Linked DNA regions of Methylobacterium mesophilicum SR1.6/6. Each later gene encodes a partner of the first gene's protein in a complex. Links are inferred from orthologs where the notes say so. Each region holds a gene or a part of one and is shown on either strand. Other genes may lie near its edges.

The links. The genes of interacting proteins can lie anywhere in the genome.
Region 2: the proteins of tolB (region 1) and pal are in contact, whole or in part, in a crystal structure (PDB 2HQS), measured with the Escherichia coli proteins. The link is inferred for Methylobacterium mesophilicum SR1.6/6 from one-to-one orthologs.

The regions. Positions count from the first base shown.
Region 1 is NZ_CP043538.1:4,048,126-4,053,199, forward strand. Bases 1,149-3,962 are described here. They hold tolB (Tol-Pal system beta propeller repeat protein TolB), read right to left. Parts: upstream 3,318-3,962; coding sequence 1,980-3,317; downstream 1,149-1,979. Other genes in these bases: MMSR116_RS19400 (MFS transporter), read left to right, coding at 1,149-1,536; tolA (cell envelope integrity protein TolA), read right to left, coding at 3,381-3,962. Also shown: MMSR116_RS19395 (sensor histidine kinase), read left to right, coding at 1-272; more of MMSR116_RS19400, read left to right, coding at 304-1,148; more of tolA, read right to left, coding at 3,963-4,703; MMSR116_RS19415 (ExbD/TolR family protein), read right to left, coding at 4,713-5,074. UniProt on the Escherichia coli protein: Part of the Tol-Pal system, which plays a role in outer membrane invagination during cell division and is important for maintaining outer membrane integrity.
Region 2 is NZ_CP043538.1:1,139,810-1,144,779, reverse strand. Bases 813-3,522 are described here. They hold pal (peptidoglycan-associated lipoprotein Pal), read right to left. Parts: upstream 2,560-3,522; coding sequence 2,065-2,559; downstream 813-2,064. Other genes in these bases: MMSR116_RS05170 (WcbI family polysaccharide biosynthesis putative acetyltransferase), read right to left, coding at 3,334-3,522; MMSR116_RS05175 (response regulator), read left to right, coding at 2,923-3,327; ybgF (tol-pal system protein YbgF), read right to left, coding at 924-1,946; tilS (tRNA lysidine(34) synthetase TilS), read right to left, coding at 813-927. In the rest of the region: more of tilS, read right to left, coding at 1-812; more of MMSR116_RS05170, read right to left, coding at 3,523-4,368; MMSR116_RS05165 (GSCFA domain-containing protein), read left to right, coding at 4,443-4,970. UniProt on the Escherichia coli protein: Part of the Tol-Pal system, which plays a role in outer membrane invagination during cell division and is important for maintaining outer membrane integrity. The Tol-Pal system is also required for polar localization of chemoreceptors clusters.

The DNA of each region.
Region 1 (5,074 bases):
TCGGCACGCGCCATCGCGGCGTCGGCCTCGGCCTGTCGATCGTGCGCTCCTTCGTGGAACTGCACGGCGGCCGGATCCTGCTGGAGACGGCGCCGGGCGACGGCACCTGCGTGACCTGCACCTTCCCGATCGACCCGAACAGGCAGCCCGTCCTGCCGCCGCGACCGGAAGCCCGGCCGCCGGGCGAGCTCGTCCCGCTCCCGCGCCGGAATCAGGAGCGTTACGAGTCTGAGCGGGATCAAGGCTCGCCGGTGCCGCGCCAGCGCACTTGATTCTTGAGCCGCTGCCGCGCAGCAGGGGTCCATGTCCGCGCATGATCGTTCCGGCTGGGCCGTCTTCGGCATCGGCGACTTCCGCCTGTTCGGCGCAGCCCGCTTCCTGACGGGCCTCGCCTACCAGATGCAGGCCGTGGCGATCGGCTGGTTCGTCTACGATCTGACCCATTCCGCCCTGGCGCTGGGCCTCGTGGGTCTTGCGGGCTTCCTGCCGGCGATCCTCTGCGCGCTGATCACCGGCCATGTGGCGGATGCCTACGACCGCCGCCTCGTCGGGGCCGCGGCCTTCGCCCTCCAGAGTGCGGCGAGCTTCGGCCTTCTCGCCTGCGCGCTGTCGGGCCTGCAGTCCGTCTGGCCGATCTACGCCTTGGTGATCGTGGTCGGCACCGCGCGCGCCTTCGCCAATCCGGCCTTGCAGGCGCTGCTGCCGACCCTGGTCCCGGGCCCGCAGTTCAGCTCCGCCATCGCGTGGAACGCGTCGCTCTGGCAGAGCGCGTCCGTGATGGGACCGGCCCTTGGCGGCTTCCTCTACGCCCTCGGACCCGCCGTGGTGTTCGGCGGAGCCGCGGGGAGCTTCGCCCTGGCAAGCGGGCTCACGGTGCTGATCCGCTTCCGGCCCGCTCCGGTGAGCGAGCGGCCGCCGATCACCTGGGCGGCGCTTTCGGCCGGGATCGATTACATCCGCTCGCAACCGGTGGTGCTCGGCGCGATCAGCCTCGACCTGTTCACCGTCCTCCTCGGGGGTGCGACGGCGCTGCTGCCGATCTACGCCGGCGAGGTCCTGCATGTCGGGCCGCTCGGCCTCGGCGCCCTGCGGAGCATGCCGGCCTTCGGGGCCGTGGCCATGGCGGTGCTGCTCGCGAACTACCCCCTCCGGCGCCATGCGGGTCTGCGCATGCTCCGGGCCGCCGCGGTGTTCGGCGCCGCCACGGTCGCCTTCGGATTGTCGACCTCGCTGCCCCTGTCGATGGCCTGCCTGTTCGTGACGGGCGCCGCCGACATGATCTCGGTCTACGTCCGCCAGACCTTCGTGCAGGGCGAAACGCCGGACGCCATGCGCGGCCGGGTCTCGGCGGTGAACACGGTGTTCATCGGCGCGTCCAACGAGCTCGGCGAATTCGAGTCCGGCCTGCTGGCCGCCGCGATCGGGGCCGTCCCGGCGGTGGTAGCGGGCGGCGCGGCGACGATCGGCGTAGCTCTGCTCTGGGGGAAGCTCTTTCCGGCGCTGAAGGCGCGCGATCGGCTGATGGTGCAGGGGTGATACCGTTTCCGGTGGATCAGATCGGTCCGCCGTCTGTGCGAGCGGAGCGAAGCAATCCAGCAGCGTCGCTCTGACCTGGGTCGCTGCACAGCGCTCGCGATGGCCCAGCAGGCTGGATCGGACCGAAGCGTTCAACCGGAAACGATATGAGAACGCGTATTCAATGACCGGCGCACTCTGCGCGTCGGGTGGATGTTGTCTTGCGGCTCAGTCTTGTGCGCGCGGCAGATCGAGCACCTGCGCGGTACGCGGCACAGGATCGCAATCTTGATTGAGCCCTCCGACCCGCGCCCTCATCCTGGGGCGCCGGAGCGGAGAGCCGGGCCCGGAGGAGCCCTCCAGGGCTCGCGCGGCTGGCTGGAAGGCTTCTTCGAGGCCCTCTGACGCGGGCGCCTCAGGATGAGACGGTTGGGCGAGATCCACCGCTCACGCAATCGCAGGCGTCAGCGCCCCGCGAGGAGCGGCGACCAGGTCGGGTCCGACGCGTAGGCGGGCGTCGGGACCGGCTGCTCGACCTTGCCGGTGATGTCGACCATGAACAGCTTGCCGCCGCCCTGGCCGCCCGGATCGCGGAAGAACAGCACGTACTGGCCGTTCGGCGCGAAGGTCGGGCCCTCGTTGTGGAAGCCCTCGGTCAGGACGCGCTCGCCGGAACCGTCGGGCTTCGACACGCAGATGGCGAAGCCGCCGTTGCGCTGACGCGTGTAGGCGATCAGGTCGCCGCGGGGCGAGAAGGCCGGCTGCGAGGCCGAGCCGGCACCGAAGGTGATGCGGTGCGGGTTAGAGCCGTCCGCGCCCATCACGTAGACCTGCTGCGAGCCGCCCCGATCCGACTCGAACGCGATCTGCGATCCGTCCGGCGAATAGGTCGGAGACGTGTCGATGGCCATGCCGTTGGTGATCGAGCGCTGGGCCTTCGAGGCGATGTCCATCGTCACGATGTCGGCGTTGCCGCCCTGCTGCACGCTCATGACGATCTTGCGTCCGTCCGGCGAGAAGCGGGGGCTGGCGCTCATGGAATCGACGTTGCCGAGGGCCTGACGCGCGCCGGTCTCCAGGTTGATCATCTGCACACGCGGCTGGTGGCCGGTGGCCTGCGCCATGAAGGCAATGTCCTGGGTCGCCGGCGAGTAGCGCGGCGCGACGATCGACATCTCGCCGTTGGTGATCGCCCGAACGTTGGCGCCGTCCTGATCCATCACCATCAGGCGCTTGCGGCGGTTCTCCTTCGGGCCGGTCTCGTCCACGAAGGCGATGCGGCTGTCGAACCAGGGGCCGAGGCCGGTGATCTTGGTGTAGACGGCGTCCGAGATCAGGTGGCCGGTGCGCCGGACGTTGGCGGCGTCGGTGCCGTATTGCTGGCCGGTCATCTGCTGGCCGGAGGTCACGTCCCAGAGCCGGAACTCGACCTTGACGCGGCCGGCCTCCCGGACGACGCGGCCGGTAACGAGGCCCTGGACGCCCGTGGCGCGCCACTTCTCGAAGTTGGGAGCCGCGTCGAAGTTCGGCTGCTCCGGGAAGCGGGCGTGGTCGAGGGGCGTGAAATACCCTGAGCGGCGCAGGTTGTTGGTGACCACGCCGGAGACGAGGCCGGCGAGGCTCGGATCGCCGCCGAAATCCGCGATGGCGATCGGCATCGGCTGGAAGTTGCCGCCGCCGATGCGCAGCTGCAGCTGCGCCTGGGCCGGCCCCGCCAGGAAAGCCGTCAGCAGGGCGAAGACCGCGATCAGGCGCGCGGCGAAGGACGTCGGGAGGCGCCCGACGAATGAGACGTTCTGCATAGTTCAGATCCGAGTGACGATCAGACGAGTCGGCTGTCGAGGGCAGCGGTCCGGGGCATGGCCTCAGGTCGCCGTGAACTCGAACTCCGCGTTGATGGCCTTCCAGTCATTGTAATACGGCGCGTAGGTGGCCGGGATGTTGTACGGCGCACAGCGGCGGACCGCCCGGAGCGCGGCCTGCGCGATCGACTGATCCACGGAGCTCGACCCGCCGCGCATGATCCGCGGCTCCGTGCTCAGCGAGCCGTTCGGGTTCAGCCGGATGTCGAGGACGGGCAGAACCACGCCCTGGGTCGCACCAGGGGGTGCCGAGTAGCAGCGCTCGATCTGCTGCTGGAGCAGGCCGACGAGCGCGTCGCGCAGGGACGGCGACAGGCGCTGCGCCGTGCCGGTCGCGGCACCGAGCGCCGCCACCTTCTGCACCGCGTGGCCGGTGGCTCCGGTCGATTGCGACGGTGCCTTCGAGGCGAGCATGGAGCGGATGTCGCCCGCGTTGAACTTGTCGGCGAGTTCCGCCTGCTTCCGCGCCTTGGCCTCACCGTCGGCCTTGGCCTTCGCGTCCGCCATCGCCTTGGCCTTTGCCTTGGCGGCGGCTTCCGCTTTGGCAGCAGCCTCTGCTTTGGCGGCCTCGGCCTTGGCCTTCGCGGCGGCCTCCGCCTTCTCGCGCTCGGCCTCGGCCTTCGCCTCGGCGATTTCCTTCTGGCGCTCGGCTTCCGCCTCGGCCTTAGCCTTGGCATCGGCCGCCTTCTTGGCCGCCTCCTTGGCCGCCTCGGCCTTCGCCTTGGCGGCGGCTTTCTGGGCGGCTTCGGCCTCGGCTTCCTGCTTCTCGATCAGCTTCTCCAGCTGCTCGCGCTTCTCGGCCTCCGCCTTGGCGGCGGCCGCCTCGGCCTTGGCCTTCGCCTCAGCCTTGGCCGCCTTGTCGGCCGCAGCCTTCTCGGCCGCGGCCTTGGCGGCTTTCTCGGCGGCCTTCTCAGCTGCCTTCTCGGCGTCGCGCTTCTCCTGCGCTGCCTTGGCGGCCTTGGCGGTCTCTTGCGGATCCGGCTCGCTGCGGAGCGGCATCTCCTCCGCGTTGGCGAGCTTCATCTCGGCGGTCCGGGTCGGGGCCGTCGGCGCGTCGGTCTTGGCGTTCTCGGGCTCGCGATCCTCGACCTTCTCGGCCTGGCGATCAGCTCGCGATTGGGCGTTCGGCATCGGCTTGTCGGCCTGACGCTCACCCTTGGTGATCTCGGAGAACTGGTTCTCGGTGATCACCTCGACGGGCACGCCCTCCTGCGCCTCGGGCAGGGCAGGGGCGGCGACGCTGAACAGCGCCAGCGCGAGGAGCGCCACATGGGTCCCGGCGGAGATCCAGACACCCGGTTCCTGGCGGTCGAAGCGGAACTCCACGGCGCGGCCCTACTGATGCTCAGGCTCGGTCACGAGGGCGACCTTCTTGAAGCCGCCGCCGGTCACGATTGCCATCACCTGCGCCACCCGGCCGTAATCGACCCGCTTGTCGCCGCGCACGAAGACGCGCTCCTCGGTCCCGGTCTTGGCGGTCTCCATGAGCTTCGGCACGATCGTGTCGTCGGTGAGCTCATCCTCGCCCAGGAAGATCTGGCCGGTCTGGCGGATTGACAGGGTGATGGGCTTCACGTCGGAATTGAGCGGCGAGGCCTTCGACTGCGGCAGGTCGAGGGGCACACCCACGGTCATCATCGGCGCGGCCACCATGAAGATGATCAGGAGCACCAGCACGACGTCGATGAACGGCGTCA
Region 2 (4,970 bases), 2.9 Mb from region 1 along the record:
GATCGGCGCGTTGCGCCGCAGGGCCGGCAGCAGGGATTCGAGGACGAGCGCCTCGAGACGGTCGAGACGGCGTGGCGCGGCCCCGGCCCGCGACAGGGCCAGATCGACGCAGCGCAGGGCCACGGCCTCCGGCAGGGCCGCGAGGCGTGCGCCGTCGAGGCGCAGCGTCGCCCCCTGCTCCGTGCCGGGCCGCAATGCCGTGGCGAGCGCCCGCTCCGCCGCGCTCCTCAGGGCGGCCTCGTCGCGCGCCGCGCGCTCGGCGAGGCGGGCGAGGCGCGCCGCGCTCAAGCCTTCGCGCTCCAGGGCCGGCCAGGCGTCGCGCAGGCGGCCGCGGGCGAAGCGCGGGTCGGCGTTGGTGGGGTCGCGCAGGACCGGGATGCCGCGCGCTTCGCACCACGCCACCAGGGTCGCCTTCGGCAGGTGCAGGAACGGTCGCCCGAGCACGATCTCGGGGGCGAGGTTCCGCTCGGCGCGCATGCCGGCGAGGCCCGCGAGGCCGCTCCCGGCGGCGAGGCGCATCAGCACCGTCTCGGCCTGATCGTCACGGGTGTGGCCGGTGAGCACGAGGCCGGCACCGATCGCCGCGGCCTGGGACGACAACAGCGCGTAGCGGGCTTCGCGGGCGGCGTCCTGCAGGCCGCTGCCGGGTTTCGGCCCCGTCCAGCGCAGGGTGGTGTGCGGCAGGCCGAGCCGGTCCGCGGCGCGGGCGACCCCCTCGACCTCGTCGCCGGATGTCGGCCGCAAGCCATGGTCGACGGTGGCGACCCGCAGGGATGTGCCGGGATGCGCAAGGGCCGCCGCCGCGTGCATCAGGGCGCTCGAATCGGGCCCCCCGGAGACGGCGAGCAGGACGGCGCGCCCGTGGCGGGCGGACCGTTCGAGCCAGGGGGCGATCGCGTCGCGGAGCGGGTCGCCCGCTCCGCTCAAGCGGCGCAGCGGGCGCGCTTCTGCTCGCGCACGACGCCCTGGCGGACGCCCGCGGCGGCGTTGGGGAACTTCCGGTCGAGCTCGGCCAGCGTCGCGCAGGCCTGTTCGCGGGCGCCCAGCGCGTTCAGCGTGACGCCGAGCTTCAGCATGGCTTCGGGGGCCTGGGTCGAGCGGGCGTAGTCGGTGGAGACCTTCAGGAACTGCTCGGCCGCCTCGCGGTTGCGGCCGCGGGCGAGGTAGCTCTCGCCGAGCCAGTAGGTTGCGCCGGCAACCCGATTGTCGCGGGGATGCGACTGGATGAACTGGCGCAGGCCCATCTCGGCCTGCTCGTACTGCTTGGCGCGGAACAGCTCCACCGCGGCGTCGTAATCCGCCGCCGGGTCGCCGCTGCGCGTGGCGGCCACGCTCTCGGAGGGGCGCGCCGCCGGGATCGCGCCGGTCCGCGCCGGCGGGCGCAGGTCCACCGGCTCGTCGTAGCCGGGGGCGGCGGACTCCGCGTCCTCGTCGTCCGTCGCCCCGCTGATCGCGCCTTGGGGGATACGCTGCGGACGGGGCGCAGTCTCGGCCTCGACCGCTTCCCGGGGCGGCAGGGGCGCGGAGGGCTGCGTGCTGCCGAGCTGCATCGGCGCGCCGGGGGCGCCGGGAGATTGCGCCGGGTCGAAGGCGTCGCCGCGCTTGCCCGGGCGACCGGAGCCGGGATTGACGCCGTTGACGTTGCCGCCACCCGACCCGGAGGACGGAGCGGCCGAAGGCGCCGGCTTGCCGCCGCCCTTGCCCTCGTTCAGGCGGAACTCGACGTCCTCCTGGAACTTGCGCAGCTGCTCCTTGAGCTGGCGGTTCTCGTACTGGAGGGTCTCGATCTGCCCGGCCATGACCCGGGACTGGTTCTCGATGCGCCCGAGGCGCACCACCAGTTCGGAGGCGTCCTGCGCGGCGGCCGGGTGGCCGAGGAGCGCGGCGCCGAGGGCCGTGGTGAGGGCCGTGGCGAGGGCGAGGCGGGTGCGAAGGCGGGCGGGCATGGTGCGGCTGCGGTCCGGTGTCAGCGCGAGGCCCTATCAGATGCGCCGCACCGCGGCAAAACTGGGGCGCGGTGCGGAGGCGGGATCGTTCCCGCCCCCGTCGGGGGTGCCAGGGGGCTTACGCCCCGGCGCCCCGGTCGAGCACGATCACCGCCCGGCGGTTCTGCGACCAGCAGGAGATGTCGTTGCACACCGCCACCGGCCGCTCCTTGCCGTACGACACGGTCCGCATCCGGCTCGCCGCGATGCCGCGGGTGGCGAGGTAGTCGTTCACCGCCTGGGCGCGGCGGGCACCCAGGGAGAAGTTGTATTCGCGGGTGCCGCGCTCGTCGGCATGGCCCTCGATGATGAAGGTGTAGCGCGGGTAGCGCTGCAGCCACGCGGCCTGCTTGTCGAGGGTCGCGGTCGCGGTGGGCGTCAGGTCGGTGGAATCCGACTCGAAGAAGACCCGGTCGCCGATATTGACGACGAAGTCCTGCGCGCTGCCCGGGGTCGCGGCACCTGCCCCGAACGCGGAGGCGTCGGCGAGGTCCTTGTCGTTGCTGCAGGCGCCGAGGCCGAGCGAGGCCACGAGGGCGAGGCCGAGGGCGGCGGCGCGAAAAGACTGGGCCATGATCTGGAAAAACTCCTCGAGCGGTGCCGAAGGCCGGCTGCGGGTCTTCGAGGCGGGTCCGCGTACTCCTGAGCGCCGTCTTAGGCGCGGATGGTTAAGCGACGGTTCCGCCGCCTGGGGCGGAGACGTGGTGGCGGCTCGCCCCGGTCGGTGGCGTGCGCTGTCGCACCCGGAATGCGGCGGCTGCGGGGCGCATCGGCGTGCACGGGGGCGGAGTGCGGCTCCAGCGGCGATTTCGGCGGCGCGGGTTGCGGCGTAGCCACACGGCGGCCCGCGCGCGGTGGTCGTCAGAGGCCGGTATTTTAAGGGTTCCTCAACCCTAATGACTTCTGAATCGCGGGTGTAAAACTCCGGACCCTTGCCATGCGACCCGCCCAGAGCGTCCTCATCGTCGAGGACAGCTACCTGCTCCTCGAGATCATCGCGAGCCTGTGCGAGACGCACGGGATCCGGGTGATTGAGGCCTCGACGGGCGAGGCGGCGCTGACGCTCCTGCGCGCGCAGGGCGCGGCAATCGACTGGCTGTTCACCGACATCCACCTGCCCGGCCTGATCGACGGCTGGACGGTGGCCCACGCCTTCCGGGCGATCCATCCGGACCGGCCGGTGGTCTACACCTCGACGGACACGAACGGCCGCAGCGGCGTGCCCGGCAGCCTGTTCCTGCGCAAGCCGTTCCAGATGCAGGAGGTCAACCGGCTCGTGCGGATGATGGTCGACGGCCTCGGCGCCGCGCATCTCGACGCGCCGCTCCGCGCGGCGGGCTGAGCGGCCTCAGCCGCCCCGGAACAGCGCCACGATGTCCGGCGCGGCGAGCCACGCCTCCACCCGCGGGCAGGCGAGGTCGCCGGGCGGCGTCGTGTCGTAGATGGAAAAGCTCGCCGCGACGAAGCCCGGCAGGTCGTAGAGCACCGGGAAGTCGTCGCCCCGGGGCTTCGCCTTGAACAGGTACGCGCCGGTGAGCCCGAAATGCTCGGCGATGGCCGGGTAGAGCGGCCAGACCACGTCCTGCGCCAGCTCGTCGCCGAGGTAATCCTCGATCTCCACGGGCTCGGGCGTCAGCCCGTTCTCCTGCAGCAGCCGCCGGGCGATGTCGCCGAGGACGTGGACCTTGGGATGGTTCATCAGGTGCATGAAGGCGCCGCGGCGCGCCCAGCGGGTCACCTCGCGCTGCAGGTCGAAACCGAGGGCATCCGCCGCACCGACGAGTTCCCGCACCGCCGGGTCCCAATGGTCGAGGTAGCCGAGGCGGGCGAACACGTCCTCGCGGAACAACGCGGCGGTGCGGCCGGCATCGAGGCCGAGCCGGTGGGCGGTGAGCGCGATCGCCGAGTGGTACTGACCCATCGGCGACGGGGTCAGCTTCAGGGCGGCCAAGTCCGAGGCCTGGCCCACGTAGACCATGTCCGGGTGGAAGGCCGAGAACACAATCGACGGGAACAGCCTGAGCCGGGGATCGGCGGCGCGCAGGGTGGCGACGTCGCCGCCCGGGATCAGCCCGGCCGGGAAGGCCTGCGAGAAGACGTGGTCGTGGGCGCGCAGGGTCCGGATCAGGCCGTCGACATGGCCGTGGTCGCGCTTCAGCGAGCCCATGGGCAGGTAGCGGACCGGGCTCCGCGGGGCGAGCAGGCGCATCGCCCGGGCGATGCCCCGCGCCTGGCAATTGCCCAGCACCGCGATGGTCGGCCCGTCACGGGTCGTGGCGGCGCGGGCGCGGTTCCGCCATGGTGTCGCCCAGGTGGGAGCCCAAGTGGTCGGCGAGAGGGTGAACGCGCTGCGGGCGCGCCGGGGCAGGTCGTTCAGGGCCACGTCGCGTGCCGGTGTCCGCGGACGGCTCAGCACCCCCGAGGGCCTGTCGCCGTCGTGAAGAAGAGGGTTCGAGGATGGCGTTGAATCCGTATACGGGTCTACCGGCCGAGCGATTCTGGCGCAAGGTCGTCACCAACGTGCCGCCTTTCGCGGTCAACCCGCATCCGAAGGACACCTTCGTGATCGCGCCGACCGACAAGGTCGCCACCGGCGGCTCCTGCTTCGCGCAGCGGGTGGCCGAGGCGGTGCGCGGCGCCGGGTTCAACTACTACCTGACCGAGCCGCCGACCCCGGGGATGAGCGCCGAGGAGGCGAATGCCCGCCAGTTCGGCACGTTCTCGGCGCGCTACGGCAATCTCTACTACACGCGCCAGTTCGTGCAGCTGTTCGACCGGGCCTACGGCACGTTCGAGCCTGAGCTGAAGGCGTGGCTGCGCGACGACGGCCGCTACGTCGATCCGTTCCGCCCGACCGTCGAGCCGGACGGCTTCGCCAGCGAGGCCGAGGTGGTGGCGGCCCGCGACGCGCACCTCGCCGAGGTGCGCCGCCTGTTCGAGACGCTCGACGTGTTCGTGCTGACCCTGGGTCTCACGGAAGGCTGG